4 regions of the Exiguobacterium sp. E4787 genome follow, and region 2 is predicted to be linked to each of the others. Evidence: riboswitches for the same ligand, from Rfam matches in the RefSeq annotation. Region 2 holds a riboswitch; each other region holds the start of a gene.
What was found. Region 2 has a riboswitch for thiamine pyrophosphate ahead of KNP80_RS00120 (YkoF family thiamine/hydroxymethylpyrimidine-binding protein). Riboswitches for the same ligand answer to the same signal wherever they lie in the genome.

Region 1 (7,303 bases), on a different contig from region 2:
CTGACGAGCATCTCGGAAGGGCAGCCGCTCGCGATTCTCGAAGGCATGGCCGCCGGGATTCCGTGGGTCGCCACCGATGTCGGCGCCTGTTCCGAGCTTTTATACGGACGAGCGGATGACCCGTTCGGTCCGGCCGGTTTCATCGTGCCGCCGGTTCATCCGGAAGCGGTCGCCGACAAAGTCGAATGGATGATGGATTACCCGCAGGAACGAATGCGGTTCGGCAAGAACGGACGGGAGCGGGTCCGCCAATATTATCGTCTCCAACAAGTCGTGGACCGCTATAAGGCTATCTATGAAGCGAGGAGGGAACAGTATGGCGGGCATCGGGTTTAAGTTGCAGAAGTTGTTCCAAGAAGACTACTATTCGTCCCGGCTGAAGGCGTACACGTTCTCCGGTCTCGTCACGTCCGGACCGTGGTTGATCGTCATCTTGGTCGTCGGTACGATTCAATGGTTGGCATTCCAAATGCCGACGTTGTCGCTCGCCGAACGGACGCTCTTCATGATCTCGGTCTCGTACGCGTTCATCTTCTCGCAAATCTTGTTCAGTTTTCAACAGCTCGTCGTCACACGATACGTGGCGGACTTGTTTTATGAGAAAAAGGCGCATGAGATTTTTCCGGTGTTCACCGGGATGCTCAAAGTGACGATTCTCGCCGCAGGCTTGCTGTATAGTATCTTTTGGCTATTGTCGCCGCTCGATTTTCTGTACAAACTGACGTTGTTCGTTTTATTTATGACGATTAACGTCATCTGGGTCATGTTCTTGTTCTTGAGTGCCGCCAAGTATTATCAAGCGGTGGCCTATAGCTTCTTGCTCGGTGGACTCATCTCGGTCGGGAGCGTCTATGCGATCAGCCGTCTCATGGTCGACCCGTCGAGTCTCGAGCTGTTGCTCGGTTTCACGGTCGGGATGATTGTGACGTTGTTCGGGTTATTCTTCGCGATGCTCCGGACGTTCCCGCTCCGTTACGCGGTGAAAGAGTTCTCGTACTTCAAGTACTTCGACCGCTATCCGGACTTGTTCGCCATCGGCGTGTTGTACGTGCTCGGGATTTGGGTCACGAATTTCATCATCTGGTTCGGTGAAGGACGTGTCATCATCGCGGACTCGTTCCTGTTCAACCCGTATTATGATACGGCCATCTTTTGGTCGTACTTGACGATTATCCCGACGCAACTGTTGTTCGTCGTCGCCGTCGAGACCCGATTTTATGAGCGCTACCGTACGTTTTATGGATTGATCAACTACGGCGGGGCACTCCATCAAATCGAGAAGGCGAAACAGACGATGACGTCCGTATTGAAAAATGAGTTGATTCGACTCGCGCGGAGCCAAGGCGTCGTGACGCTGTTCGCCATCCTGATGGCGGGCGCGTTCGTCAGTTGGATCGGCGTCCCGGATGAGATTGGTCAAATCTTTCGGATGACGACGCTCGCGGCGTTCGCGAATGCGATGATTCTCATCTTGACGCTGTTATTGCTCTATTTCGAGGACCGGCGCGGGGCGTTGTTCGTCAACATCTCGTTCTTCACGTTGAACGCGTTGTTCACGTTACTGCTCTTGCCGCGAGGCATCGATTGGTACGGTGTCGGCTTTGCCGTCAGCACGACGATCACGTTCTTCTTGGCCGGCCTGCGTTTGATTTATTACATGGGCAAAGTCGATTATTACGTGTTCGCCGCGTCGAACCGGCGCAAGCTCGGCACCGAGCGGTTCTCGCAAATGGGAACGTTGTTGAACCGGCGCTTTTCGCGATAAAGGGTTTTCAGTACAGGGAAAGACTGATATGATGTGGTCGTAGACGACCGAATTTCATAATGTTTACCACTAGGGGAGTCGCGTGACGCGGCTGAGATGGACGAGGTCCAGACCCTTTGAACCTGATCTAGTTCACGCTAGCGTAGGGAAGTGGGCGAACCGATTGTTCTCGTACACTTTGTGTAAATCCGACGCCGCTTCCGTTATGGGAGGCGGCGTCTTTTTTAATCACAAAGGAGGAGAACACATGACATTCACCGCACATCTACGACAAGAGGCAGATGCTTTGTTTCAAGCCAGTTTTGATCACCCGTTCGTCCGCGAACTCGGAACGGGTGAACTCGACGAGGCGAAATTTCGGCATTACGTCATGCAAGACTCGTATTATTTGAATCAGTTTTCGAAAGTACAGGCGAAAGGCGCGACGCTCGCCCCGAATATGGAAGTGGCGAGCCGTTTTTTGACGCACGCCCTTCACACGATTGAAGCGGAGCATGCGCTGCATCGTGAGTTTTTCACGTTGCTCGACGTGACGGAGGCGGAGTGGGCGACGTTCGAACCGGCCCCGACGGCTTACGCCTATGCGATGCATATGCAACAGGCTGGGCCGACGCTCGGCGACGTGCTCGCGTCAATCTTGCCTTGCTACTGGGTCTATTATGAGATCGGGGAGCGATTGAAAGACGCGACACCCGATCATCCGATTTATACGACGTGGATTGCGACGTACGGGTCGGAATGGTTCCGCGACCTCGTCGAGGAACAGATTGAACGGCTCGACGTGCTCGCCGGACAGGCGACCGCGGAAGAGCGATTCCGGTATCAGCAGCTGTTCTTGAAGAGTTGTTATTATGAACACGCGTTTTGGGAGATGGCGTGGACGCTCGAGTCGTGGGATTTACCGGCGGGGGTAACACGATGAAGCGCGACTTATGGGACAAAGTCAGAGCCGAACGGCCACTCATCCACAACATCACGAATATCGTCGTCGCCAACTTTTCAGCGGACGGGTTGCTCGCCATCGGTGCGGCCCCGGTCATGGCATCTGCGGTCGAAGAAGTGGCCGAGATGGCATCCGTGAGCGATGCGCTCGTGCTTAATATCGGCACGCTCGATGCAATGACGGAACGTACGATGATTCGAGCCGGGCAGGCGGCGAATCAAGCGGGTCGTCCAGTCGTCTTCGATCCGGTCGGGGTCGGGGCGACCTCATTCCGGCGCGACGTCGCCAAAGCGATTCTGCAACATGTCCGCGTGACGGTCATTCGTGGGAATGCCGGAGAAATCGCGACATTGATTGGTCTCGACGCGGCGGCGCGCGGTGTGGACGCCGGTGAAACGCGAGACGATTTGAATCAAATCGCGCGTGAGGCGGCACGACGCTACACCTGTGTCGTTGCCGTGACCGGAGAAACGGATGTCGTCAGCGACGGGGACGTGACGATTGAAATTAAAGGCGGTACTGGCGCGATGGCCCGGACGACAGGGACCGGTTGTTTACTCAGTGCGGTCGTCGGTGCGTTCCTTGCGGTCGAACGGGATGCGGTTACGGCCACGGCGACGGCGCTCGCCGGCTATGCCCGGTGCGGCGAACTCGCTACCGCTTTGGCTGACGGACCGGGTGACTTCCCCGTTCACTTCTTGAATGAGCTAGGCAAGATGACGGCGGTCGAGTTGCCGAGTGACCGCATCGAGGTGGTGTCATGATACGGCCTCAAGTATTGACGATTGCCGGTTCAGATTCGGGCGGTGGCGCTGGCATTCAAGCTGATTTGAAGACGTTCCAAGAGCTCGGTGTGTTCGGGACGAGTGTTTTGACGGCCGTCACGGCCCAAAACACGCGTGGGGTGCATGGGGTCGAGGCGGTGTCACCAGAACTCGTGACGCAACAACTCGATGCAATCGGTTCAGACTTTACGATTGCGGCGTGCAAGACCGGGATGTTGTTCGATGCGGCGCGCATCGAGGTGGTCGCTGATGGGGTGCGGCGTCACACATTCAATCGGCTCGTCGTTGACCCGGTCATGATTGCGAAAGGCGGGGCCTCGCTACTTCAGGATTCGGCGGTCCAGGCGCTCAAGACATCCCTCTTGCCGCTCACGACCGTCGTCACGCCGAACGTGCCGGAAGCGGAAGTGTTGACGGGCATGACGATTCGGACGTTTGAAGACCGGATTAAAGCAGCAGAGCAGATGTTAGCGTATGGTGTCCGTGCTGTCATCTTAAAAGGCGGACATCTCGATGGCGCAACTGCGGACGATTTGGTCATGACGGCGTCAGAGACGTTCCTCTTGTCGGCCCCGCGCATCCAGACGAGTGACACACACGGAACCGGTTGTACGTTTTCGGCAGCACTCACGGCGGAACTGGCCAAAGGGCATTCCATCCTCGAGGCGACGGTTACAGCCAAGCGGTTCATCCAAAGCGCGATCACGCATGGACTCGATATCGGTGCCGGACATGGACCGACGAATCACTGGGCGTATGCGACACATGGAGAGGCAGGTGTGACGCTTGAATCCATCACAACGAACCATCGCTGAGCAGTTGCGGCTTTATTTTATTTGCGGAACCGCAAACGCGGAAGACATGCTCCAGACGGTGGAAACGGCACTTCAATGTGGCGTGACATGTTTTCAATTTCGCGAAAAAGGTAAACATGCACTGTATGGGGATAAAAAAGAAGCGATGGCGAGAGCGTTGCAAACACTCTGCCGCTCATACGATGTTCCGTTCATCATCAATGATGACGTCGACCTAGCAGAGCGCATCGATGCCGACGGCGTGCATATCGGACAGGATGATGCCGAGGCCGCACGCGTTCGTGAGCGAATCGGCCCGGACAAATGGCTTGGTGTCTCGGTGCACACGCTCGAAGAAGTAGCGGCGGCCATCGAGCATGCGGATTATGTGGGCATCGGTCCGGTCCACCCGACGAATTCGAAAGAAGACGCCGGGGCAGTGAACGGGACGGTGCTCATCCGCCAAGTTCGAGCCTTGTATCGAGAGCTGCCAATCGTGGGGATTGGCGGCATTTTACCGGAACACGTTTCAATGATTCGGAACGACGGGGCGGACGGCGTCGCCGTCATCTCGGCTATCGCTTCTGCACCGGATGTGGCCATGGCCACACGGCGTTTCGCTTGTCTCTGAATTCAACTTGAGGAGGAAGACAGATGAACGTATTTGTAATAGGCGCGAATGGACAGATTGGAAAACAGCTCGTCGAACGATTGCACGAGGAAGGGAAGCATCAAGTCACGGCGATGGTGCGGAAACAAGAGCAACTCGACGACTTTACATCGAAAGGCTATCAAGCCGTTTTAGGCGACCTCGAAGGTGACGTGTCGTCACTTGAACAGGCGATGTCTGGGATGGACGTGGTCGTCTTTGCGGCTGGTTCAGGCGGTAGTACCGGAGCCGACAAGACGCTGTTAATCGACCTTGACGGCGCGGCGAAAAGTGTCGAGGCGGCTCAGGCGAACGGGAATGTAAAACAGTTCGTCATGGTCAGCGCCTTGAAGGCGGAAGATCGTTCGGCATGGCCGGAAGAGATGAAACCATACTATGTCGCGAAACATCATGCCGATCGTTTGCTCGAGGAGAGCGGACTGACGTATACGATCGTTCGTCCGGGCGCCCTCACGGACGACGCCGGCACGGGCAAAGTGAAGACGGGCGACGTCAAGACGGGGGAAATCCCACGCGCAGACGTAGCGGCCTTCTTGGCACACGTCATCGGACATGACGCGGCCCACAATCAAACGATTGATCTCGTCACAGGCGATACGGCAATCGAAGACACATTTTGAACTACCCCCACCTACGCTTCACTTGGAGGTGGAGGATTCCTGGGTGATCCGGTCGAACGACCGGAACCTGATCAGGCTATCCCCGTCGTCCCGACGGTTGTGGAGGCCAAGATGCGCTCGGCCTCTCGTTTGAGGTTCAGTCCTGCGTTCACATCGCGGTCGTGGTGCGTCCCGCAACCCGGGCATGTCCATATGCGCAGACCGAGATGCTTCACGTCTTTGTGTCGATGGCCGCAACTCGAACAGAGCTGGCTCGAGGCGAACGTCTTGCCGACCTTGACGACGGTTTTGCCGTACCAGTCCGCCTTGTATGCGAGCATGCGGAAGAACTCCGACCAACTGACATCGGAGATCGCTTTGCCGAGCTTGCGGTCCTGCTGCATGTGTTTCACCTGCAGGGTCTCGATGCCGATGACGTCGTGGTTTTTGACGATCCTATTTTTGATAAACGAGATGAAGACAGCGAGTGGACTTTGGTTCCGCTCGCTTTTTGTATGGATGTGTCCGTACACTCGAGAAAGGATTCGTTTCGACCGATAGAGAAAGTAAGAGATGGATTTGTTTGAAGAAAGGGGTCTATCCGTGACCACATTATTTCTCTATATGGCCGTGTATTTATTGCCGGCATTCTTATTGAGCCACCTGGCCCTAGATGTCTTGCTCCGCAATCCGCGCCAAGTCGAACATCGACTGCTCAGCCTATTCGTATTCGGCTACGCGATGCTGTTCTTGGCCGAGTTCGGTCGGCACCTGTCGCCGATTGACGCGAGCCCGGCCTTCGTCACGTACTGGTTCGGCAATGCCGGCATTTTGATTTTCGTCTGTTCCGTCCACTTTATCGTCAAAGTGACGGGAGTCGGGGCGAAACTGCCGAAATGGATATATCCGTATGTCATCTATTTGCCACTCATCCCGGTCGCGTTGACGTTCATCCGTCAAGAGAACATCTTGAACAGTCAGCGCTTCGATCAAGTCGGTCCTTGGATATATCCGGAGTTCAACGTGTCCTATTTGACGACGATGACGGTCGGGAACGTGTTTCATTTCTTGATTATCGTGTTGCTGATGTATGCCTTGAAGCGTGCAGATCGCCACGAACATCAACTGGTGCTCCGGATGCTCATTTGGACGGCGGTCGTCGTCCTCGTCTGGGACATCGTCTTCGGTTATTTCCAGTTTCGTGGAATCATGCCACCGTATGCCTATATGTACGGAGGCTTGGTCTGGACGGTCGCGCTCGTCGTGGCGATGAACCGGCTCGACTTCCTCGCGTCTTACGCGAAACGATACGGCACGCTCTATAACTTGAATCCGTCTGCCATCCTGCTCGTCGACGACACCGGTCGCATCGAGAGTGCGAACCCGGCCGCGCGGACACTGTTCCATACCGTTCGTGTCGTCAATGAACGCTTCGTCGACTTGTTGCCGGAAAAGAAGCGAGACGAGTGGTGCGAGCACTACACCAAGCACTTCAAAGCCCAAAAGAAGTTCCTCGAGTTCGAGACGAAGATTCAGACGAAATCGGGACAAGAACGGTACGTCGTCATCGACGGCGATTTCGTCTATATCGACCAAAAGATTCACGGGATGATTTTGATTCGTGATGTCCATACGTTCAAAGAGGCCGAGCAGTCGATTCGCTTCTTCGCCTATCACGACCCGCTCACGAAGCTCGCGAACCGCCGCGCGTTTTATGAACAAGCCGATCAGGCGTTGCTGCAAGCGG
Region 2 (7,303 bases):
GCAGGGCTCGACCAAGGGGATATCCTGTACCATGAGTTCAAGCTCGGAATCGAGGCGTATCTCGCCTCGACGACGCTCCCGTATGAGACGTTGTCGGATTTGATTAACTGTAACAACAGTCATCCCGAGACGATTCCGCATGGACAGAAGACGTTCGAGAAAGCGGATGAACAATCGGGCCGCTTGATTGAGGACGCCTATTTGACGCGCCGCCTCGACGACGTTTATCTCGCCAAGACGGACGGCATCGACCGATTGTTGGCCGAGCAGGAACTTCATGCCCTCGTCTTGCCGCATGACCACAATTATGACATGGCGGCGAAAGCCGGCCATCCGACCGTCACGATCCCGTATCGCTTGAAGGCGAGCGGGGCCCCGTTCGGTCTATCGTTCACCGGGACGAGCTATGCCGAATGCGACTTGATTCGTCTCGCCTACGCGTTCGAGCGTCATGTGACACGTCCCGTCCCACCGTTATAAGAACGTTGCACCGGTCGTCCACGTCCGCTACAATGGTACGTATGCGGATTGAAGAAAGGACAGATAGCAATGAAACCATCTATATACGGGCTGACATTCGATCAGCTGTCGGAAGCGTGCGTCTCTTGGGGATACAGTGCCTTCCACGCGAGACAAATCTGGGACTCACTCTATATCGACCGAGTCAAGCACATCGAGGACATCTCGGTTCGCGCTGAAGTGCGTGAGGCGCTCGCCGCCGAATACGTCATCTCGACGCAAGACCTGTTCGTCAAACAAGAAGCGGGCGACGGGACGGTCAAATTTTTACTTAAATTACACGACGGGCACTATATCGAGACGGTGCTCATGCGTCACAAATACGGACGTTCGGTCTGTGTGACGACACAGGTCGGCTGCAATATCGGCTGTAGCTTCTGTGCGAGTGGTCTGTTGAAGAAGACACGCGATTTGACGGCCGGTGAAGTCGTCGAACAAATCATGACCGTGCAACACTACTTGGACGAGGTCGGGGAAGGTGCTCGCGTCAGCCATATCGTTGTCATGGGAATCGGGGAACCGTTCGATAACTTCGACAACTTGGTCGACTTCCTCCGTGTCGTCAAGGACGAGCGCGGCCTCGCGATCGCACCGCGTAAAATCAACGTGTCGACGAGCGGACTCGCCGACAAGATTTACAAGTTCGCGGACCTCGATTTGCGCATTAATTTGGCGCTGTCGCTCCACGCGCCGAACGACGCGCTTCGGACGCAAATCATGAAAATCAACCGGGCGTTCCCGCTCGACAAGCTCATGCCGGCCATCCGTTATTACGTCGAAACGACGAACAAGCGGATCACGTTCGAATATATTCTCTTATCGAAAGTGAACGATTTGCCTGAGCACGCCGAGGAACTTGCCGACTTGATTGACGATATTAAAGACAAGTCATACGTCAACTTGATTCCGTACAACCCGGTCAACGAGCATATCCAGTATGAGCGGAGCACGTCCGAGGACATCATGGCGTTTTATGACGTCTTGAAGAAACGGGGCATCAATACCGGGGTCCGCCTCGAGCACGGGACCGATATCGATGCGGCCTGTGGCCAGTTGCGCAGCAAGCATATGAATGTCGAAGGCGCAAAATGACAGAGACTCCTTGAATCTCATGATTCAAGGAGTTTTTTTGTCTTCTGCCCTAGAAGGATGCCGGCCCGGTTCAATATTTTTCTTCCGAGCGGTTGCTATTTTGGGAAATGTTGAATAGAGATTGCCCCCTCAGGGAATAGTCACTTGAAATCAATGTAGAGAGTGGAGGCAATTCAATGGAGACAGTAAACGCTGCGTTATGGATTCGAGTTCGAAATACGCTTGGGGAAGGGCCGTGTTGGGATGCGGAACTGAAACGCTTCTATTGGGTCGATATCGAGGGACATACACTCTGGTGGTACGATGAGAAAGAAGATGAACTGTCGTCGTTCGATATGGGACAACAGATCGGGTTCGCGGTCCCGAAAGTGACGGACGGCGTCGTCGTCGGCTTGAAAGACGGGATTTATGAGTGGGACGAGACGTCAAAAGAGCTCGATAAAATCGTCGAACTCGACGACCCAGAAGGAAAGCTCCGCTTCAATGACGGCAAAGCCGACCCGTACGGACGCATCTTCGCCGGCACGCTCCATCTTGAAGACGAGGCGGAACAAGCGACGCTATACCGTCTGAATCGCGACGGCACGACCGAGGTCATGTTGAGCGAGTTGACATTATCGAACGGACTGACATGGTCACCCGACCATTCGACGTTCTATCATATCGATACACCGACCGAGACGGTCCGTAAATACGCCTTTGACTTGAAGACGGGTACGCTCGGCGAAGGGGAGGCCATCATCGATTTCACAGTCGAAGAAGGATTCCCGGACGGCATGACGTCCGATGAGGAAGGGTTCTTATGGATTGCGCACTTTGCCGGCGGCCGCGTCTCGCGCTGGAACCCGGAGACGGGTGAAAAAGTGCTCGAGGTGCTCGTGCCGGCCCCGAACGTCACGTCGTGCTGTTTTGTCGGCGACAACTTGAACCAACTCGCCATCACGACGGCTCGTGAAGGGATGGATGACGAGGCGCTCAAAGCCCATCCGGACGCAGGGTCGGTCTTTAAAATCGATACAGACGTGAAAGGGATGCCGCTCTATCGGTTTGGACGATAAGGAGGTAAAGAAATGGTGAAGCGATTGCTCGTTCGTGCAGGCATCGGTTTGGCACTCGCGGCAGTGGCCCGGGTCGGGATCCAAAAACTATTGGATGCGAACCGGGAAGACGACCACACGTATTTGAATCCGCGCTGGGATGAGGCCCCGAGTGTCGATGCCGATAAGGATGAGGATGAGGTCGGTCTGACGCAGCTCGATTCGATTTATCGGGCCGAGTGGCAGGCGAACACGTATCCCCGCTCCGAGGCGGAACGCAAGGCGTTGGAAGAATAGGGAAAGGAACACGTCTGGGAACGGGCGTGTTTTTTTCTTGACAAGACAATGGTGACCCGTCATTATCTAAAAAGTAATGATTACGATTTAGGAGTGGGGATATATGAAACGAATTCCAATCACGGTGCTGTCCGGTTATTTAGGGAGCGGCAAGACGACGTTGATGAATCATCTGTTGAACAATCGGTCAGGTAAGAAATATGCGGTCATCGTCAACGACATGAGCGAGTTGAACATCGACGAACGATTGATTGAGCAGGGCGGTTTCTCGCGGACGGACGAAAAATTGGTCGAGCTATCGAACGGCTGCATTTGTTGCACGCTTCGTGAGGACCTGCTCGAAGCGGTACAGGACATCACGAACGACCGTGAACTCGACGGGATTATCATCGAATCATCCGGCATCTCAGAACCGATTCCGGTCGCTCAAACGTTTACATACGCCGATGACGCCCTCGGGATCGATTTAACGAGCCGCGTCTATATCGATGCGATGGTGACCGTCGTCGATGCATATCGATTCTTGAAAGATTTTAACTCGGGCGAGTCACTCCATGAACGCAAGCAGGCCATCGATGAGACGGACGTCCGTGAAGTCGTCGATCTGCTCGTCGATCAAATCGAGTTCGCGGACATCATCGTCTTGAACAAGGCGGACCGCGTGACAGAGACGGAAGTCGACGAGATGGCCGGGCTGTTAAAGGCGCTCAATCCTACCGCCAAACTGTTGACGTCGGTCCTTGCGAACGTAGAATTGACCGAGCTGTTAGACGTCAATCTGTTCAATTTCGAGCAGGCGATGCATGCCGCCGGCTGGATTCACGAGCTTGAGGCGGAAGTACATACGCCGGAGACAGAAGAGTACGGCATCAGCTCGTTCGTCTATCGTCGACGCCGTCCGTTCCACCCGGAGCGGCTTCATGCGTGGATCGAGGCGTTCCCGGAACAAGTCGTCCGCGCCAAAGGGTTCTTATGGATTGCTTCTCGAAACGACCTCGCCTGCCTGTTCTCGCAAGCGGGGTACGCCTCGACGCTTGAACACGCAGGACGTTGGCTCGCGACGCTGCCGAAGGAAGAGCGTCGTCTTATGTTCGCAGCAGAACCCGAGCTCGCCGCCGATTACGTCGAGCCGTACGGGGACCGTCAGACGGAGCTCGTCTTGATTGGGCAGCGGATGGAGCGTTCGGTCATCGAGGCCGGACTCGACGCGTGTCTGTTGACAGACGAGGAGATGACCCTCGATTGGACGACGTTGCAAGATACGCTTCCGGGGAACGGTATCGTGACTTTCACATAAACCGTTTACAAATCCGGAGTGGTCGTCTATACTTTTCGTTGCATAGACAACCGCATACATTGGACTACACTAGGGGTGCTTCGGCTGAGATGTGAGCATGGCTCCAATCCCTTATGACTCGATCCGGGTAATACCGGCGTGAGGAAGTGTGGCACTTTTTCTAATGGATTTGTAAATTGGACGAGTGGCCGCATTCTCATGGATGCGGCTTTTTTGTGTACATACAATTAAGGGGGAATAGAACATGAACAATCAATGTGAAAGGAGTCCGATCGTCGGATTCCGCTTTACGCTGAGCCCAATGACGTCTGATTTTGTGAGTGTCATCAAAGGGGCATTGAAGGAGACGAACTTGCAAAACGTCTGGCGACATACCGACGACGTCTCGACGGTCATCCGTGGACGAAGTGAGCATGTGTTCGATGTGGCCAAAGCCGTCCTGTCACATGCGACGAAGACAGGAGAACATGTGTCGATGAGCGGGACGTTCTCGGTCGGCTGCCCAGGCGACACGGCAGGAGACAATCTGCTCGACGTGACGACTGAGCCGGGGAATGGCACGGCGGGCTCGCAGTACGTATCTTCACAATTTGCACTCTATCCGCTCGGGGACCCGAAGTATATGGACATCATCTACGAAGAAATTGCGTTTGCGAAAGAGCGTGGCGTTTTCAATGACTCGATGCATTATGCCTCGGGTATTCACGGCGACATCGAACCGGTGTTTTCATTTTACGAGGCGACGTTCGACCGCGTCCGTGCGAAGACGAGCCATGTCGTCATGACGGTCACGTTCAGCGTGAACAGCCCGTCACACGAGGGACAGCAGCATGCTTAAGTCGTGGAAGTTAAAAGAAATCGTCTTGTTGGCCATTTTATCGGTCGTATTCGCTGTCGTCTATTTGGCGTTCGTCCATGTCGGGAATCTATGGGCAGGCTTGATTGGACCAATCGCGTACGAATGGATTTTTGGGATTTGGTTCATCGTCTCGATTATTGCGGCTTATATCATCCGCCGACCTGGCGCAGCATTTTTGTCAGAAGTGCTTGCGGCGACGATTGAGATGATGATTGGTAACGCGATTGGACCTCGTATTATTTTAGTCGGGATCATTCAAGGACTTGGTGCTGAAGCGGCGTTTGCGGTCACGGGCTACAAGCGATATGACCTTTGGGTGCTCATGCTGGCCGGATTTGGTGCAGCTGCGACGAGTTTCGCGTATACGTATGTCATGGGTGGACTCGTTGCCCTCAGTCCGACATACGTAGCGACGATGTTCGCGTTACGTGCGACAAGCGGAATGCTCATTGCCGGTCTGGGAGGTAAGATTTTGAGCGACTTGTTGCTTCGTACGGGTGCGCTCGAAGGGTATGCCCTCGCGCGTAAGGGACGAGTACATGGTTGAGGCAGAACAGCTGGCGTTCCGCTATCCGGACAAACAGCGCGAAGTATTGACAGACATCACGCTTCAATTAACGGCTGGGAGGACGCTCATCACAGGGGCGAGCGGATCGGGGAAATCGACATTGTTCTCTTTGATGAATCGTCTGTACCCGGATAACTGCGATGGCATCGTGACAGGCAAATTACATTTGTTTGACCGCTCTTACGACACGTATACAGCTGGTGAGGTGAATCGTCGTGTTGGAACGGTGTTTCAAGATCCTGACAGTCAATTCGTCATGCAGACGGTCGAGGAGGAATTGATTTTCACACTTGAAAATTTTGCCGTGGCGAGGGACGAGATGATGGCGCGTGTGGCCACGATTTTAGCGGAATTGCAGTTGACCGATTATCGTGACCGAGTCATTCATGACCTGTCAGGTGGTGAAAAGCAACAAATCGCTGTCGCCTGTGCTTTGATCGGGAAGCCGGAATGGCTACTACTCGATGAGCCGCTAGCGCACCTTGATCCCGAAACCTCAACCCGTTTCGTTCAGTGGCTCGACAACGTCGCACAGACGGTAAACGTTGTCGTCATCGAACATCGACCCTTCCTATGGGGCGGGTTCTTCGATAGAGAAGTGGAGCTCGTGAACGGACGCATCAACTATGACGGACCGTTCGTTGCCCGCCCGGATTATACGTTCTCTCCGGTTAAGGTGACACAAGGAAATACTGTTTTATTTCACGTACCGCAATTGAAACGAATAACATTCAAACTAGCAGCGAGCGAGCTGACCGTCGCCGAGGGTGATCTCATTGCCGTACTTGGTCGAAACGGCAGTGGCAAATCGACTTGGCTCAAGAGCCTTGCCCGCGAACATCAAGAAGTCGGACTCGTCCCACAATCTCCGGCTCGTCTGTTTATCACGAGTGATGTGACACGTGAACTCGCATATGGCCATAATCGTCCGATTGAGGACATCATGAACCGGCTCGGGCTTGGACCGTTTCGTAACGACCATCCACTCTCGCTTAGTCACGGTCAAAAACGAAGGCTCGCCATCGGGGTGATGATGCTCTCGAATAAACGGCTCATCGCGTTCGATGAACCAACTGCTGGACAGGATGAGATATCGCTTCGTGCGCTTTATGAATTGATGGTTGAACGAACCCGCGCCGGCCAGACGGTTCTGTTTGTGACGCACGACCTTAGTTTCGCCAGAATCGCGAACACATATTACTTGATGCGTGAAGGTTACTTGAGTGGGCCATATGATGCATCGCTCTGGAATGAGACAGAGCTTCTACAAGCTCACGGTTTATTGCTGGAGGAATCGTGATGACGTTTCATGAGATGAACCCGACGATTAAATTTCTGACCGTCACGTTGCTCATGTTCGGTCTCGCCTTTATGTACAATCCATGGACGCCGCTTGCTGTATTCATCGGAACGCTTATACTTCAAATTCTCTTTTCTAACGTGAACTGGAAACGCTGGGGGCTGTTCATGATTCCGTTTTTATTCACCGCGCTCGGGACATTGTGGACGACGCTCGTCTTTGGAAAAGAGGCGGGCGGGGAGGTCATGTTCACGCTGTTCGGCAACGACGTGACCGTCGAAAATGTGATGCTAGCATCGACGCTCTCCTTACGGGTATTAGCATTCACCGCGTT
Region 3 (7,303 bases), on a different contig from region 2:
AACGGGGCGGGGATCGAACAAATTCGTGGGTCGTTTAAGGAGAAGACGAGCGTGTTCGCCGGACAGACCGGTGTCGGCAAGAGTTCACTCTTGAACGCGGTCGCGCCGGAACTTGAACTCGCGACCGGGAAAATCTCGAAGTCGCTCGGCCGAGGCAAGCACACGACGCGTCACGTCACGCTCATCACGCTCGCTGACGGGCTCGTCGCTGACACGCCTGGTTTCTCGAGCCTCGAGTTCCCAGAAGAACTCGCAGTCGAGGAGATGCGCTGGTGCTTCCCTGAGTTTGTCGAACGGCATGACGACTGCAAATTCCGGGGCTGTGCCCATTTGAACGAACCGGGTTGTGCCGTCAAAGCGGCCGTCGAGGCGGGAGAAATCGCTTCCACCCGTTACGAGAATTATGTTACGTTTATGGCAGAGTTAAACGATAGACAACGGAGGTACTGACATGATTAAAATTGCACCATCAATTTTAGCGGCGGACTTCGCCAACCTAGAGGCAGAAGTGAAGGCGGTCCAAGAAGCCGGCGCGGATTATATCCATTTTGATGTCATGGACGGTCAATTCGTCCCGAACATCTCGATTGGTCTCCCGGTACTCGCAAGCTTACGGAAGAAGTCGGACATGGTACTCGACGTCCATTTAATGATCGACCAGCCGGAGCGCTTCGTCGAAGACTTCATCAAAGCGGGAGCGGATATCGTCACAGTTCACGTTGAAGCGACGAACCATTTGCATCGCGTGCTTCAACAAATTAAGGCGGCCGGAGCCAAGTGTGGCGTCGTTCTCAACCCGCATACGCCGCTATCGTTGATTGAACACGTGCTCGGTGACGTCGACATGGTCCTTCTCATGACGGTGAACCCTGGCTTTGGGGGTCAGAAGTTCATCGAATCGGTCGTGCCGAAAATCGCGGCGTTGAACGAGATGCGCCAAGCGCGCCGTCTCGACTTTGAAATCGAGATTGACGGCGGCGTCAACGCGGAGACGGCGAAATTATGTATCGATGCCGGTGCTGACGTGCTCGTGGCCGGCTCGGCCATCTATAACGAGCCGAGCTATAAAGACGCAATCGATAGCATTCGCAACGCATCTCGTGTATAATCGTCCATAGAACAACAAATATTGTCGCAAGGGGTGTCACATTCTGTGGCTGAGAGGCATACGCTAACCCTTTGAACCTGTTCCGTTCACACGGACGTAGGGATGTGGCGAAAATGCACGTTGCTACTCGATAGCAGCATGGCGTTTACGTCATGCTGCTTTTTGTCGTTCGCTCATAATTTAAGGAGGGAAATAGATGAAACAACGTTTAAAATTACAGGCGCTCATTGAAATCTCATTGTTCGCCGCACTCGGTTTGATTTTTGATTTGCTCATCCCGTTCCGGATGCCGCAAGGCGGGTCAATCAGCTTGGCGATGTTGCCGATTTTCGTGATGGCGTATCGTCACGGCTTGAAAGGCGGACTTGCGACCGGTGCACTCGTCGGAACGCTGCAATTGCTGTTCGGGGCCTACATCTTCACGCCGGTCCAGTTCCTGCTCGACTACACGTTCGCTTACGGTGTCGTCGGTATGGCGGGACTGTTCGCGGGTCAAGTGAAACGAGCCGCCAAAGATGAGGCAAAAAAGACGCTCGTCGTCTATTTGGTGCTCGGCGCGCTCCTCGGCTCACTGCTTCGTTACGGCGCCCACGTCTTGTCGGGGATCGTCTTCTTCGCCGAATACGCGGAAGGTCCGGTCGTCGCCTACTCGTTCGCCTATAACATGACGTACATGCTCCCGTCCTTCCTCGTGTCGGCCGTCGTCCTCGTCCTCTTGTTCGTCTCGGCGCCGCGCTTCGCGACGCTCGCGACCCGGGACGTCCGCTAATGCGGGTGTTGATTGTGGCGGCCAGCCCGGAACCAATCTCGGGACTCCCGCGTGACGTCGATTACATCATCGGCGTCGATGGGGGGTACGAGACACTGTTGAACCACGGGCTGAACCCAGATCTCGTCGTCGGCGATTTCGACTCCTTCACGGGCGAAGTGCCGATCGACGCCGTCCGTTATCCATCTGAGAAAGATGTGACCGACCTCGAGATCGCTCTCGAGGCGGCACGGGGGCATGGCGCGACTGAGATGCTCGTATACGGCGCGCTCGGCGGCCGGCTCGATATGACGCTCAGCAATATCGGTCTGCTCGAGGCGTATCCGGAGATGCGTCTCGTCACGGCAGGGCAGACGGTACGACTCGTCGGGTCGGGACGCTATGAACTCCCGCGTCAAGACGGTCACTATTTGTCGCTCATCCCATGGAAGCAGGCGAACGTGACCATCCGCGGCGTCAAATATCCGCTCGACCGTCACGATGTCGTCAGCCATGAGGCGCTCACCATCTCGAACGAATGGGACGATGAAACGGCGGACTTGATCGTGCACGAAGGTATGGTGCTCGTGCTGTATGTCAAAAAATGAACACAAAAAAATCCCATCGGCGAATGCCGCTGGGATTTATTTCGTTCGTGTATAAAAATTATACGCGTTCAACGAGACCTGATTTAAGAGCGCGAGCTGAAACCCAAACTCGTTTAGGTTTACCGTCAACGAGAATACGAACTTTTTGTACGTTTACACCCCAAGTGCGTTTTGTCTTGTTGAGTGCGTGCGAACGGTTGTTACCTGATTTAGGTGATTTACCTGTTACGTAGCATTTACGTGCCATGCGTTTCCCCTCCTTTTTTATGTGGGTTCGTCCTAATAGACACTCGTTTATATTAGCACGGGTTTTTTCACGATGCAACTAGAAAATCATAGGATGACAAGAAAAAAACTTGACATTACTGGAAAGGATTTTAATAATGAATGAGGGTTACGGCTACAATTGACCGAGTTTATGGAGCAGGTTCTTTTAATAACTAGGTACTTATTGTAGAATGTAGTGAAGGAATCATTCCGAATAAAGGAGGCTACTCCATATGGCAATTGAAATGAAGACAACATATGGCAATATTGACATCACGAACGACGTGGTCGCGACACTCGCAGGCGGTGCGGCGATGGAATGTTTCGGCGTTGTGGGAATGGCGTCTCAAGCTCAATTGAAAGACGGGATCGCAGAACTATTGAAACGTGAAAACTACGCCCGAGGCGTGGTCGTACGTCAAGATGGAGAAGACGTACATATCGACATGCACATCATTGTAAGCTACGGGACGAAAGTGTCGGAAGTCGCATACAACGTGCAAAGCCGTGTAAAATACACGCTCGGTGAAACTTTAGGATTAAACGTTTCGTCGGTAAACATATTCGTACAAGGCGTTCGTCTGACGAATGACTGACGAGAACGAAGGAGGATTTGGTGTGGGTTTAAAACGTTTAGATGGATTGGTGTTCGCGAACATGGTCGCGAACGGTGCAGCCAACTTGAGCCAGAATGCGGATTATGTAGATTCGCTTAACGTCTTCCCGGTGCCGGACGGCGACACGGGGACGAACATGAATTTGACGATGACATCGGGTGCGAAAGAAGTGGCCGCACTCAACTCGGCGAATATCGCTGACGTCTCATCGAAGTTTGCACGCGGTCTCTTGATGGGGGCACGTGGGAACTCGGGCGTTATTTTGAGCCAGTTGTTCCGTGGTTTCGGTAAAGCAATCGAAGGCAAGACAGAAGTGTCGACAGTCGATTTCGCCGAAGCGTTGAAACGTGGCGTCGATACGGCATACAAGGCGGTTATGAAACCGGTTGAAGGAACGATTTTGACGGTTGCTCGTGAAGCGGCCGACGAAGCGCTCCGTGCTTCAGAGTCGACGAGCGACTTCAACGAGTTCATGGAACTCGTGATTGTCGAAGCGAAAGCTTCACTCGAACGGACACCGGACTTATTGCCGGTCTTAAAAGAAGTCGGCGTCGTCGATTCAGGCGGCCAAGGCTTGCTCGTCATTTATGAAGGGTTCCTCGCAAGCCTCGAAGGCAAAGAACTTGAGAAACCACATGCACCGGTCATGGATGCGCTCATTGAAGCTGAACATCATGCCCACGCCGCGCAAGGATTCATGTCGACGGAAGACATCGAATTCGGCTATTGCACGGAAATCATGGTCCGGTTCCAAGACGAGAAATTGAAGGACGCGCCGTTCAACGAGGACACGTTCCGCAATGAATTGTCTGAACTCGGTGACTCGCTCCTCGTCGTCGCAGACGAAGAGTTGCTCAAAGTTCACGTTCACGTCGAGACGCCAGGTGACGTCATCACGAAAGGACAGCGTTACGGGGAACTCGTCGCTGTCAAAATCGAGAACATGCGTCAACAGCACTCGACCATCTTAGAAGAAGAGCATGGCGCCAACCAGCACGGCGTTCAAACGGCTGCTCCGACGGCTCCGAAGGCGAAAGCGCCGTTCGCAATCGTCACGGTCGCGATGGGCGAAGGTGTCAGTGAATTGTTCCGTTCACTCGGGGCGGCCCACGTCATCGAGGGCGGTCAGACGATGAACCCATCGACGGAAGATATCGTCAAGGCAATTGAAGCGGCCAACGCGGATCACGTCTTCATCTTCCCGAACAACTCGAACATCATCATGGCTGCTGAACAAGCGGCCTCGGTCGCCCCTTGCGGCGTCTCGGTCATTCCGACGAAGACGGTGCCACAAGGACTCGCGGCAGCGATCGCCTTCAATCCGGAAGCGGATGTGGAAACGAACGAGCGCGGCATGAAGGCTGCGGCAAGCGCCGTCAAGTCTGGTCAAGTGACGTATGCAGTTCGTGATACGAGCATCGACGGTGTCGAAATTCGTAAAGACGACCACATGGCGATTGCCGAGAAGAAAATCGTCGCCTCATCGGCTTCGAGCCTCGAAGCGGCGAAAGCGCTTGTCGACGCGCTCGTGGATGCTGATGACGAAATCATCACGATTTTGACGGGCGAAGGTTCGTCAGCGGAAGACGTCGCAGCACTCTCGGCGTATATCGAGTCGAAGAACGACGAGATTGAAATCGAGGTCCATGACGGGAAACAACCGCTCTACTCCTACATTTTTAGTGTGGAATAAGCTGTAACTCAGCCCTACCTTCTGTATAATGAAGGTAGGGCTTTTTTGAAAGGGGGAAATGCGATGAAATATCGCAGTGTGTTTGATATCATCGGTCCGGTCATGGTCGGTCCATCGAGTTCGCATACGGCCGGAGCCGCGCGCATCGGCCTCATGGCTGGGAAGTTGTTCGGGCGTATGCCACGGCTCGCGCACATCACGTTTTATGGGTCGTTCGCCGATACGTATCGGGGGCACGGTACCGATGTCGCCATCGTCGGCGGCATCATGGGCTTCGATACGTTCGATTTGCGCATCCCGCAAGCACTCGATATCGCCAAAGAGCGCGGCATCGAGGTCGTCTTTGAGACGAGCGATGCGTTGACAGACCATCCGAACACGGCCCGGGTCCACCTCGAGGACGAGGATGGTACGTTCGAAATCGTCGGGATTTCAATCGGCGGCGGGACGATCGAGATTACCGAGTTGAACGGATTCCCGCTCAAACTGTCAGGCGGCGGTCCGGCACTCGTCGTGTTGCACCATGATCGCTTCGGGGCGATCGCGGCCGTGACCGGCATCTTGGCCCGGCATGAGTTGAATATTGGGCATATGGAAGTGAGTCGTCACGAGAAAGGCAAGCAAGCGCTCATGGCGATTGAGATTGATGAACATCTGTCAAAAGACGTGTTAGCGGAAATTGAGCGGTTACCTCAAATCGAGCGGGTAGCCATCTTTGGGGAATAAGGAGAAACCAATATGTTTAAATCAGTAGAAGAATTAGTCAGAACGGCAACAGAGCGAGGCATTCCGATTTCAGAAGTGATGATCGAGCAAGAAGTGCACGTCAGACGCTCGACGCGGGAAGAAGTCGTCGGCATGATGGAGCGCAATCTAGAAGTGATGGAAGAAGCGGTCGCGCGGGCACTCGAAGGCGTGACGTCCGTGACGGGTCTCACGGGGAACGATGCCGTGCTCATGACCGACTATATCCGTTCCGGCAAATCGCTCGCCGGAGACTTGATTTTAGATGCGGTCGCAAAAGCGATCGGCACGAATGAAGTCAACGCGGCGATGGGACGCATCTGCGCGACCCCGACCGCCGGAAGCGCCGGCGTCGTACCGGGTACGTTGTTTGCGGTCAAAGAACGTCTGGAGATGGACCGTGACGCGATGGTCCGCTACTTGTTCACGTCAGGAGCGTTCGGCTTCGTCGTCGCCAACAACGCCTCGATTTCAGGAGCGGCTGGTGGTTGTCAGGCGGAAGTCGGCTCAGCGACCGGGATGGCCGCCGCGGCCATCGTCGAAGCGGCCGGCGGGACGCCGGAACAATCGGCGACGGCGTTTGCAATCGCACTAAAAAACATGCTCGGTCTCGTCTGTGACCCGGTGGCGGGGCTCGTCGAGGTGCCGTGCGTCAAACGGAACGCCATGGGCGGGGCGAACGCCATCGTTGCGGCCGATATGGCACTCGCCGGCATCACGTCACGGATCCCTTGCGACGAGGTCATTTCCGCGATGCATGAGATTGGCCAGATGATGCCGACCGCGTTGAAAGAGACAGCGCGTGGTGGTCTCGCCAATACGCCGACGGCACGCCGTCTCGAACGAAACATCTTTGGAGAGAAAGAAAATGTCCAGAAGTGAGGCGTTGACGACGCTGAAAGGGGTCGGGCCAGAGATGGCCAAAAAATTAGAGACGATGGGTCTCGAACGAATCGAGGACGTGCTGGAGCACGTCCCGTTTCGTTATGAAAATTATAATAGCGGCACGGTGACGACGGCCATTCACGGAGACCTCGTCAAATGGAGCGGCACCGTCCAGGCGGCACCGCTCGTACGCTATTACAGCAAAGGCAAGAACCGGCTCCAATTCCGCTTGTTGCTCGAGGAGCGTTATGTCGTCCACGTGACGATGTTCAACCGGGCCTTTTATAAAGACAAGCTCGCGCTCGGCGCCACGGTGACGGTCAAAGGGAAATGGGATATGAACCGGATGACGATCAGTGCGACCGACCTCGAGTTCGGTGAGCTCTCGGATGGGTTGCAACCGATTTATTCGCTCCGGGCCGGACTGACCCAAAAGAATTTCGGACGCATCGTCAAACTCGCATTCGAACAGACGACCTCGTTCGAGAATCGCCTGCCCGAATCGATTCGGCAACGTTATCGTCTCGAGGACCGGGAGACGATGTTGAAAGGGATGCATTTCCCTGATTCGGTCGAGACGTATAAACAGGCACGCCGAAGTTACGTCTATGAAGAGTGTCTGCTCTATCAATT
Region 4 (7,303 bases), on a different contig from region 2:
TCCAAAACGGGAACAGTTTTGCGTCAGTCCTAAAATGAGGAGGAATCGCATATGGCAATTACAATCACCGCTATTTTGAAGGCACATCCGGGGAAAGAGGACGAGTTGCGGCAAGCGCTCGATGAGGTCATTCCTCCGTCGCGACAAGAGAAGGGGTGCCTGACGTATGTGCTCCATGAGTCAATCGATGTCCCGGGCACGTTCGTGTTCTATGAAAAGTACGAAGACGAGATGGCGCTTGACCATCACATCAACTCACCACATTACCAAGCATACCGAAAGGCAGCTGAGACGCTACTCGCCGTCCGTGACGTGTACCGTCTGCGTGAAGTCTGAAAGGAGAAAGGATTATGATTACTCAACCGATTATCCCGTGCATTTGGTTCGAAGGCGACGTCGAGGCGATTGCGGAGTGGTATGTGTCGAAGTTCCCCGATTCATTCATCGACTATACGACGAAACTGACGGATACGCCATCAGGTGAGACGACGATTGCGACCGTCTCGCTGGCGGGACAGTTCTTTCAACTGCTCGGTGCTGGTCCGCTGAAGGAACGCAACCCGTCCATCTCGTACATGGTCACGTTTCCGACGTTGGAAGAAGTGGAGACGCTGTGGAACGAGCTTGTGGAGGGGGCAGAGGTGCTCATGCCGCTCGACACGTATGATTTTAGTGAGCGCTACGGCTGGTTGAAAGACAAGTACGGTGTCTCCTGGCAAATCATGCATAGCGGCGGGATGGACATCCAGACGGTGACCCCATGCTTTTTATTCGTTGGGGACGTCTTCGGCCGCGCTGAGGCGGCGATGAATGACTGGATTTCTATCTTCCCGGATTCTTACGTGCTCGAAGACCATATGATTCGTTACGAAGCGACAGACGGTCCAGAGTTGGAAGGGAAGCTCAATTACGCCCGCTTCGTCTTGTCCGGACGCGAGTTCGTCGCCATGGACAGCGCGGAGAATCATCAATTCGCCTTCAATGAGATGCAGTCGCTGATCGCATTTTGTGAGTCGCAAGCCGAGATTGACGAGTACTGGGCCAAGCTGTCGGCCGTCCCGGAAGCGGAACAGTGCGGCTGGCTCCAAGACCGGTATGGTGTCTTCTGGCAAATCGTGCCGTGGGAGATGGAAGAGATGCTGACGACCGGAACAAAGGAACAATTGGCGCGCGTGACGCAAGCGTTCTTACCGATGAAGAAAATCGATGTCGCCGCTTTACGAAACGTCTACTGACCAAAACAAGCCGTCCCAATTACTTCGGGGCGGCTTGTTTGTCGTTTGCTGTGAAGTCGGACAGGGCGTCCTTCTCAATCATTGTATCGGATAAACGAAGCTGTTCGGCGGCCTCGTCAATGTATGGTTCACATGCTTGAAGCGGTAAGTCATCACCGGTCTCGACCGAATAACACATGCCGCCACCGACCGGCTCTGTCAAATCCGGGACAAAATAGAGGTCGTCGTAGCGGAACGAGCCGTTCCGGAACACGGTCAAATTGGGCTCATCATCGAGGAGCGAATTTCCAAGCATGTACGTCGGTGTCATCCCGAGCAAATCGAGGATGGTCGGGGCCAGGTCGACTTGCCCGCCGCTCGCCTGCACCGTCTGACCTCGTTCGAGCCCGGCCGGTTTGATGAATAACGGGACGGAGCGGTCAAGCTGGAACAACTCGACCGTGGAGTCGGCATCTGCTTTTACGGCCATCTCGTCACCGGCAGCGGTCAATCCGCTGTCGTGGTCACCATAAAAGACGACGAGGGTGTTGTCCCACTTCTCGTCTGCTTTCAATTGTTCGACCATAAGACCGACGGCGGCATCGCTGTAGTGGACTGTGTGGTAATAGTCCTCGAGGAGCGAGTCGTCGTACCCCGACAAATCCAATCGTTTCTCCTCGTCCGGAATCTCATACGGCGTATGGCTCGTCAACGCGACCATGAAGGAATAGAACGGCTCGTCCAACGTGTCCAAGTGGTCGACCGATGTCGTCAGGAACTCCTTGTCGCCGACGGCCATACCGATGACCGGATCGGCCGGATAATCGTCTTGGTGGAAGAAGTGGTTGTAGCCAATTTGCTCATAGAAGTTGGCACGATTCCAAAACTCCTTGTCGAACGCATGCATCGCGGCCGTATCATAGCCGGCTCGTCTTAACTGCTCAGGCAAGGCGTCAAACGTGTTCGTCGCATACTGCGTGTACACCGAACCTGATTTGACAGGATAGAGCGAAGCGTTGACGGTGAATTCCGCATCAGACGTCCGACCCTCGTGCGTCTGATGATAAAAATTCGGGAAATACAGCATTTCATCGCGGAGCGCATTCAGATTCGGCGTCAGTTCTTGCCCGTTGACCGTCTGGCCGATTACGGACGCTTGGAACGACTCGAGTTGGACGACGATGACGTTCGTATCGACTGTGGCGTCAACTGGTTCGGTCGCCAACGCTTCGATTTGGCTGCGCTCCCGTTCTGTCAGGTCGTCACCGAGATGAAGGGCGTCCTGAATGCCGCGGAATGCATCGAGGCCGTGATAGCCCCAAAAGCCGAGCTGATAATACTCGCGCATGTTCGAAATCGAGCTTTTCCGGTGATCTGTTTCGGCGTAATGAACGACGGTCGGGACGGTAAAGACGATGAAGCCGACAAGAAAACCGGCGACCGCCAAACGGCGACCGAGACGTTTCGGTTCCGTGATGGGGTGTCGCTTCATATAGAGGAGGACAGCCGCGTAGACGAGCAAGTCCGTGAACAAGATGAAGTCGGGCGCTTGAATCAGTGTCAGAAAGCCGCCCCCGACGTCTCCCATCTGGCCGATATCAGACAGTAGGGCGGCCGACAGCAAGTTACCGAAATAGCGGTAGTACCAGACGTCCGAGATGAGGAGCGTGCTGTGCAGAAACAGCGACGCGAACAAAATCCAGCGGCGCGTCTGTTGTTTTATGAGTAGCGCCCAACTCGTCATCATCAAGATGGTCGCTAGATTGATGAACAAAAAGCGCAGGTCGAACGCGCTCGCCGTCAATAGACTGAATAGGAACAGCTTGGCGAGGGAGAGCGATAAGTAACTCCAATAATCGAGATATTTCATGAAAGGCCTCCAAACGTTACGGACAAAGTGTGTTCTCTGTCTTGTACCTGTTCGAAGACGGCGAAAAACATGAGGGTGTGCGAATCCAATAAAAAAGCGAGGCAGCGCCTCACTTGATGACAAACGTGTCCCGGAGCTCGATAATCGTGCCTTCCGGGGCTTTTAATTTACTCAAATGACCGTCAACGACGAAGTAGATGTTCCCGCCGTGCTTTGGTAGGAACGTCACGCCAAGTGATTCTAGCCGTGTCACTTCCGCTTCGAGGTCATCGACATAAAGCGCGAAGTGGACCGGGCCGGCCACGTGCTTTGAATAAGGAGACAACGTCTCGTCGACTTTTGCCGTTTGAAGCTCGATATAGAAATCGCCAAGTTTGAGCCAGCTATTGAACGCGCGCGTATGGAAGTCGGGTGACTCTTGGACGAGCTCGAAGCCGAGCGCCTCATAAAATCGTTTGGACGCCTCATAGTCGGGCGTTTGGATGCAGAGATGGTGGATTTGTTTCATGATGTCACTCCTTTCTTTTAGTTTATCCAATCAACGTTCTGAACGGAACTTTTCTTCACGTGAGACGTATAGGACACCGAGGAGGGAATGATGATGAAAATCCAATACGAATTGACGGAAGACGACTATATCCGGTTCAACTTGAGCCATATTAAACGTTCGAAGACCGGAAAGCGAATGATTCTCCTGCAGCGAATCATCGGACCACTTATCTTTTTAGGCGCTGCTTTCGTGCTGGCGACGTGGCTCCAAGAGACGGACTGGTGGCTGTACGGGATATACGGAATCGCGAGCGTTCTGTGGTTCCTATATTATCCGAAATACTTTGAACGGCACGTCCGGAAGCAGACGCGGCGTCTCATCGACGAACGCAGCAACGAAGGTATGCTTGGCTTGCATACGATGGATTTGGAGGAAAACGGTCTGCGCGATTTAAACGAATTCGGCGAGGCGCGTGTGTCATGGGCAGGAATCAAGGAAGTCGTCGAGGAGGACGATTATGTGTATCTATACAACTCCTCGGTCAGCGCCTATATCTTGCCGAAGCGCGGACTGGACATGGAAGAGGTGCGCCGATGGCTGCCGATACGCTGACGATTCAACTCGTCGATGACACGAATCGGGATGCCGTAGTCGCCTTGACCGTCGCTTCTGACCAAGCTCGCTTTATCGAAACAAACGCCGAATCGCTCCGCGAGATGGAAACCGATGTCAAATATGCGTGGCAGTGCTATGCACTTTGTCGCGATGATCATCCCGTCGGCTTCATAATGATTGGGGCCGAGAACAAGGTGGAGCGTTACATCTGGCTCGATCGATTTATGATCGATGTGACAGAGCAAGGGAAAGGAATCGGGTCACGCTTTTTACAGTTGGCACTCGTGTGGATTCAAGAGCGATTCGATGTGGATGACCTCATCCTCAGTCTCCATCCGACGAACGAACCGGCGAAACGATTTTATGCGAAGGGTGGATTTGTCGACAGCGGCTTGATTGATGAGGCAAACGGGGAAGAGATTTGGGTGTATCACGTCAAACAGGGACAGCCGTCATAAGTCGGCCGTCCCTGCTTTTGTGGACGATGTATTTTGGACAGCACTGCCCGCTTTGAAAAAGAGAACGATCGCGGCCACTCCGAAAATCGAGATGAACACGTTTTGAAGCAACACATCGACGAACATCGGCTCGCTGGAAAACGTGCCCGTCGCAATCTGAGCATTCCAGCGGGTGAACGTGGCGATGCGTTCGAGCGTGTACAAGAGACCGGACATGAACAGGCAAGCGGTGGCCGCCAATAATAGCGTCAATCGATTCAAGAAATGACCTCCTAATATCTGATATCCTGATTTTACCATTTACTATCGGTGGGAGGGAAGTATTTATCGCTTCGCCGTGAGCGGTCGCAATTGCTTGACCCGAGCCAAGACGATCCAGCCGAGCACGGCCCCAGTCACACTCGAGGCAAGGAAGGCTGGGAAGAAGAACAGCGCCCCGAACTCGGTCCCCATCAACACCTTGGCGTACGGGACGGCGACGAGCGAAGCGATGAGGCCGGTCCCGATGACTTCACCAAATGCGGCGAAGGCTACGCGGTTCGTCTTCATATAGAAGACCCCGGCCAAAAGCGCCCCAATCATACCTCCGGGAAAGGCCAAGAGCGACCCGGTACCGGTCATGACACGGACGATTCCGGTCACGAACGCAACGAGAACGGCCCCGATCGGCCCGACGGTGACGGCGGCGATGACGTTCACCATATGTTGAATCGGATAGGCACGGGCGACACCGGTCGGAATCGAGATGAACAGGGAACCGATGACGGCGATGGCGATGAGCATCGCCATCCAAGTGAGTTGTTGAATACGCATAGATAGTCTCCTTTCAAAATGAAAACGCCACTTCTCCAAGTGGAAAAGTGGCGTGGAAAGACAGACGAATCCCACACCACTTCCCTACGCTGGTATGAGCCAGATCAGGTTCGAAGGGTCCGGCGCATGCCGTCTCAGCCCGAAGGCTCCCCTAGTGGTCGTTTATTAACATGAGTATAGCATACCGTCATTTGACGCGGTCGAGCTTTCGTGGTCGGAACGTGACATAGATGATGCCGACGAACAGGCCGTACAACAAAAGGGAGAAGACGAGATTGATCAGCCAGGGGAGTGTCCCCATGAACACGGCGACGGACGCGTTTTGAAACCAGACGAGCGAGAGCGACAGCCCGACAAAGCTGAGAACGAGCGTTGTCCAAAAGCCGAAATCTCGGCGCTTGAACAGACGCCAAACGAGCAGCCCGATGATGAGACTGACGACGGCCGTCGCCCCTAAGTACATATACAAGATGGCATCGACCGGGTATGAGTAATATACAACGTCCATATCGTTTCCTCCTAGGAGATGATGAAAGAAAGGGTGAACAGGATGAGACAGGCAATCCCATGGCGTGACCGATCGTTTCGTGAACGGTTCGAACGATGGATTGAGGCAAACGTGCCGAATGCGAGGTGGCACGTGATCAAAGATACCGATTTGACGTACTTTCTTGTTGGCGCGCTCGATGAGGAACGTTACTACGCCAAAGCGGTGACCGATATCAGCCGCGGCGAGGCCGGATTGTCGGCGTTTCTGGCCGAGCGGCATCCTGATGTCGTGCCTGACGTCATCGCCATCGATTCAGCCCGGAACTGGTTGCTCATGCGAGACATCGGCGGAGAGGCGCTACGTGAACGACCTGACGTGAGTCGATACGAAGCGGCGTTGCGTCAATACGCACAGCTGCAGCGACAGGAGATCGACCAGATCGAGACCTACTTGTCTTACGGCATCCCGGACCGGCGACCGGCCAAGTTGAAGGATGAAATTCAAACGTATCTGCCTGAGCTCTGTGCCGGGCTCGAGCCATACCAAGCCGAGGCCATACTTGTGCTTGAAGACGAACTGATTGCCATGTGTGACGAGCTCGCGACCGGGATGCCGATGAGCCTCGAGCACGGTGATTTGCACGGCGGTAATATCTTCTGGCGGGAACGGACGAACGATTTGTGTATCCTCGACTGGGGCGACGCGACCGTCACGCATCCGTTTTTCAGCGTGCGTGTGTATTGGAACGCGCTGTACGACGTATTGCCGGAAGAGGACGAGGTCGCCTGGTATGAACAGATTCAAACGATGCGCGCGGTTTACTTAGAAGCGTGGAGCGGCGTCGCATCCGACGACGTGCTTTGGCGCCATCTGTTGATTGCCGAGGAGCTCGGTTGCGTCTACCGGGCCTTGTCGTGGTACCTGTACGTGACAAAATATCGGCACAATGCGGCAGCGTCGAGCGATAAGCCGGCGCAATGGCTCAACTTGTTACTCGAGTACCGGGACTTGAAACGACGCGTCCGATAAGTCATTCATGCTTCTGAAGTAAGGTTTCGTAATCCGTCTCGTTCCAAAACAGCGGGGCAATCGACTCCGGCCCTTTGAAGATCTCACCGTCTTGGTCGTAGACGATGGCGTAACCGCCCTCGACTTCAAAGACGATTAAATCGGCCTTCACTTCCTTGACCCCGTTCCCAGCGATGATGACATCTTCGAGCGGGTCGCGCGCCACTTGTACGCCCCATTCGTCGAGCTCGACGATGAGCGCGGACGTATAGGCGTGGTGGTTATAGAGCGCCTGGAACTCGTCTTGTGTCAAGACGACGTCCGTCGGCGGGGCACTCGTTCCGT

Region 1: linked by a shared signal. The riboswitch ahead of tenA (thiaminase II) and the one ahead of KNP80_RS00120 (YkoF family thiamine/hydroxymethylpyrimidine-binding protein) in region 2 are both predicted to bind thiamine pyrophosphate.
Region 3: linked by a shared signal. The riboswitch ahead of thiT (energy-coupled thiamine transporter ThiT) and the one ahead of KNP80_RS00120 (YkoF family thiamine/hydroxymethylpyrimidine-binding protein) in region 2 are both predicted to bind thiamine pyrophosphate.
Region 4: linked by a shared signal. The riboswitch ahead of thiW (energy coupling factor transporter S component ThiW) and the one ahead of KNP80_RS00120 (YkoF family thiamine/hydroxymethylpyrimidine-binding protein) in region 2 are both predicted to bind thiamine pyrophosphate.

What each region holds. Positions count from the first base shown of each region.
Region 1 covers NZ_JACSLY010000003.1:135,245-142,547, reverse strand. The annotation lists gene pelF (GT4 family glycosyltransferase PelF) at 1-336, shown strand, start outside; gene pelG (exopolysaccharide Pel transporter PelG) at 317-1,765, shown strand; TPP riboswitch at 1,827-1,931, shown strand; gene tenA (thiaminase II) at 2,013-2,687, shown strand; gene thiM (hydroxyethylthiazole kinase) at 2,684-3,472, shown strand; gene thiD (bifunctional hydroxymethylpyrimidine kinase/phosphomethylpyrimidine kinase) at 3,469-4,308, shown strand; gene thiE (thiamine phosphate synthase) at 4,280-4,918, shown strand; gene KNP80_RS05580 (SDR family oxidoreductase) at 4,942-5,577, shown strand; partial or broken gene KNP80_RS05575 (RNA-guided endonuclease TnpB family protein) at 5,649-6,098, opposite strand; gene KNP80_RS05570 (GGDEF domain-containing protein) at 6,160-7,303, shown strand, end outside.
Region 2 covers NZ_JACSLY010000001.1:18,347-25,649, reverse strand. The annotation lists gene KNP80_RS00145 (amidase family protein) at 1-480, shown strand, start outside; gene rlmN (dual-specificity RNA methyltransferase RlmN) at 550-1,611, shown strand; gene KNP80_RS00135 (SMP-30/gluconolactonase/LRE family protein) at 1,788-2,669, shown strand; gene KNP80_RS00130 (hypothetical protein) at 2,682-2,945, shown strand; gene KNP80_RS00125 (GTP-binding protein) at 3,049-4,242, shown strand; TPP riboswitch at 4,304-4,404, shown strand; gene KNP80_RS00120 (YkoF family thiamine/hydroxymethylpyrimidine-binding protein) at 4,487-5,080, shown strand; gene KNP80_RS00115 (ECF transporter S component) at 5,073-5,648, shown strand; gene KNP80_RS00110 (ABC transporter ATP-binding protein) at 5,641-6,969, shown strand; gene KNP80_RS00105 (energy-coupling factor transporter transmembrane component T family protein) at 6,969-7,303, shown strand, end outside.
Region 3 covers NZ_JACSLY010000002.1:242,337-249,639, reverse strand. The annotation lists gene rsgA (ribosome small subunit-dependent GTPase A) at 1-450, shown strand, start outside; gene rpe (ribulose-phosphate 3-epimerase) at 452-1,108, shown strand; TPP riboswitch at 1,128-1,228, shown strand; gene thiT (energy-coupled thiamine transporter ThiT) at 1,305-1,877, shown strand; gene KNP80_RS03780 (thiamine diphosphokinase) at 1,877-2,464, shown strand; gene rpmB (50S ribosomal protein L28) at 2,523-2,711, opposite strand; gene KNP80_RS03770 (Asp23/Gls24 family envelope stress response protein) at 2,965-3,327, shown strand; gene KNP80_RS03765 (DAK2 domain-containing protein) at 3,350-5,041, shown strand; gene sdaAB (L-serine ammonia-lyase, iron-sulfur-dependent subunit beta) at 5,105-5,767, shown strand; gene sdaAA (L-serine ammonia-lyase, iron-sulfur-dependent, subunit alpha) at 5,780-6,667, shown strand; gene recG (ATP-dependent DNA helicase RecG) at 6,654-7,303, shown strand, end outside.
Region 4 covers NZ_JACSLY010000003.1:181,270-188,572, reverse strand. The annotation lists gene KNP80_RS05910 (putative quinol monooxygenase) at 52-336, shown strand; gene KNP80_RS05905 (VOC family protein) at 351-1,235, shown strand; gene KNP80_RS05900 (LTA synthase family protein) at 1,255-3,084, opposite strand; gene KNP80_RS05895 (VOC family protein) at 3,194-3,592, opposite strand; gene KNP80_RS05890 (YcxB family protein) at 3,686-4,186, shown strand; gene KNP80_RS05885 (GNAT family N-acetyltransferase) at 4,168-4,647, shown strand; gene KNP80_RS05880 (hypothetical protein) at 4,642-4,908, opposite strand; gene thiW (energy coupling factor transporter S component ThiW) at 4,972-5,460, opposite strand; TPP riboswitch at 5,525-5,623, opposite strand; gene KNP80_RS05870 (hypothetical protein) at 5,648-5,968, opposite strand; gene KNP80_RS05865 (aminoglycoside phosphotransferase family protein) at 6,011-6,979, shown strand; gene KNP80_RS05860 (hypothetical protein) at 6,981-7,303, opposite strand, start outside.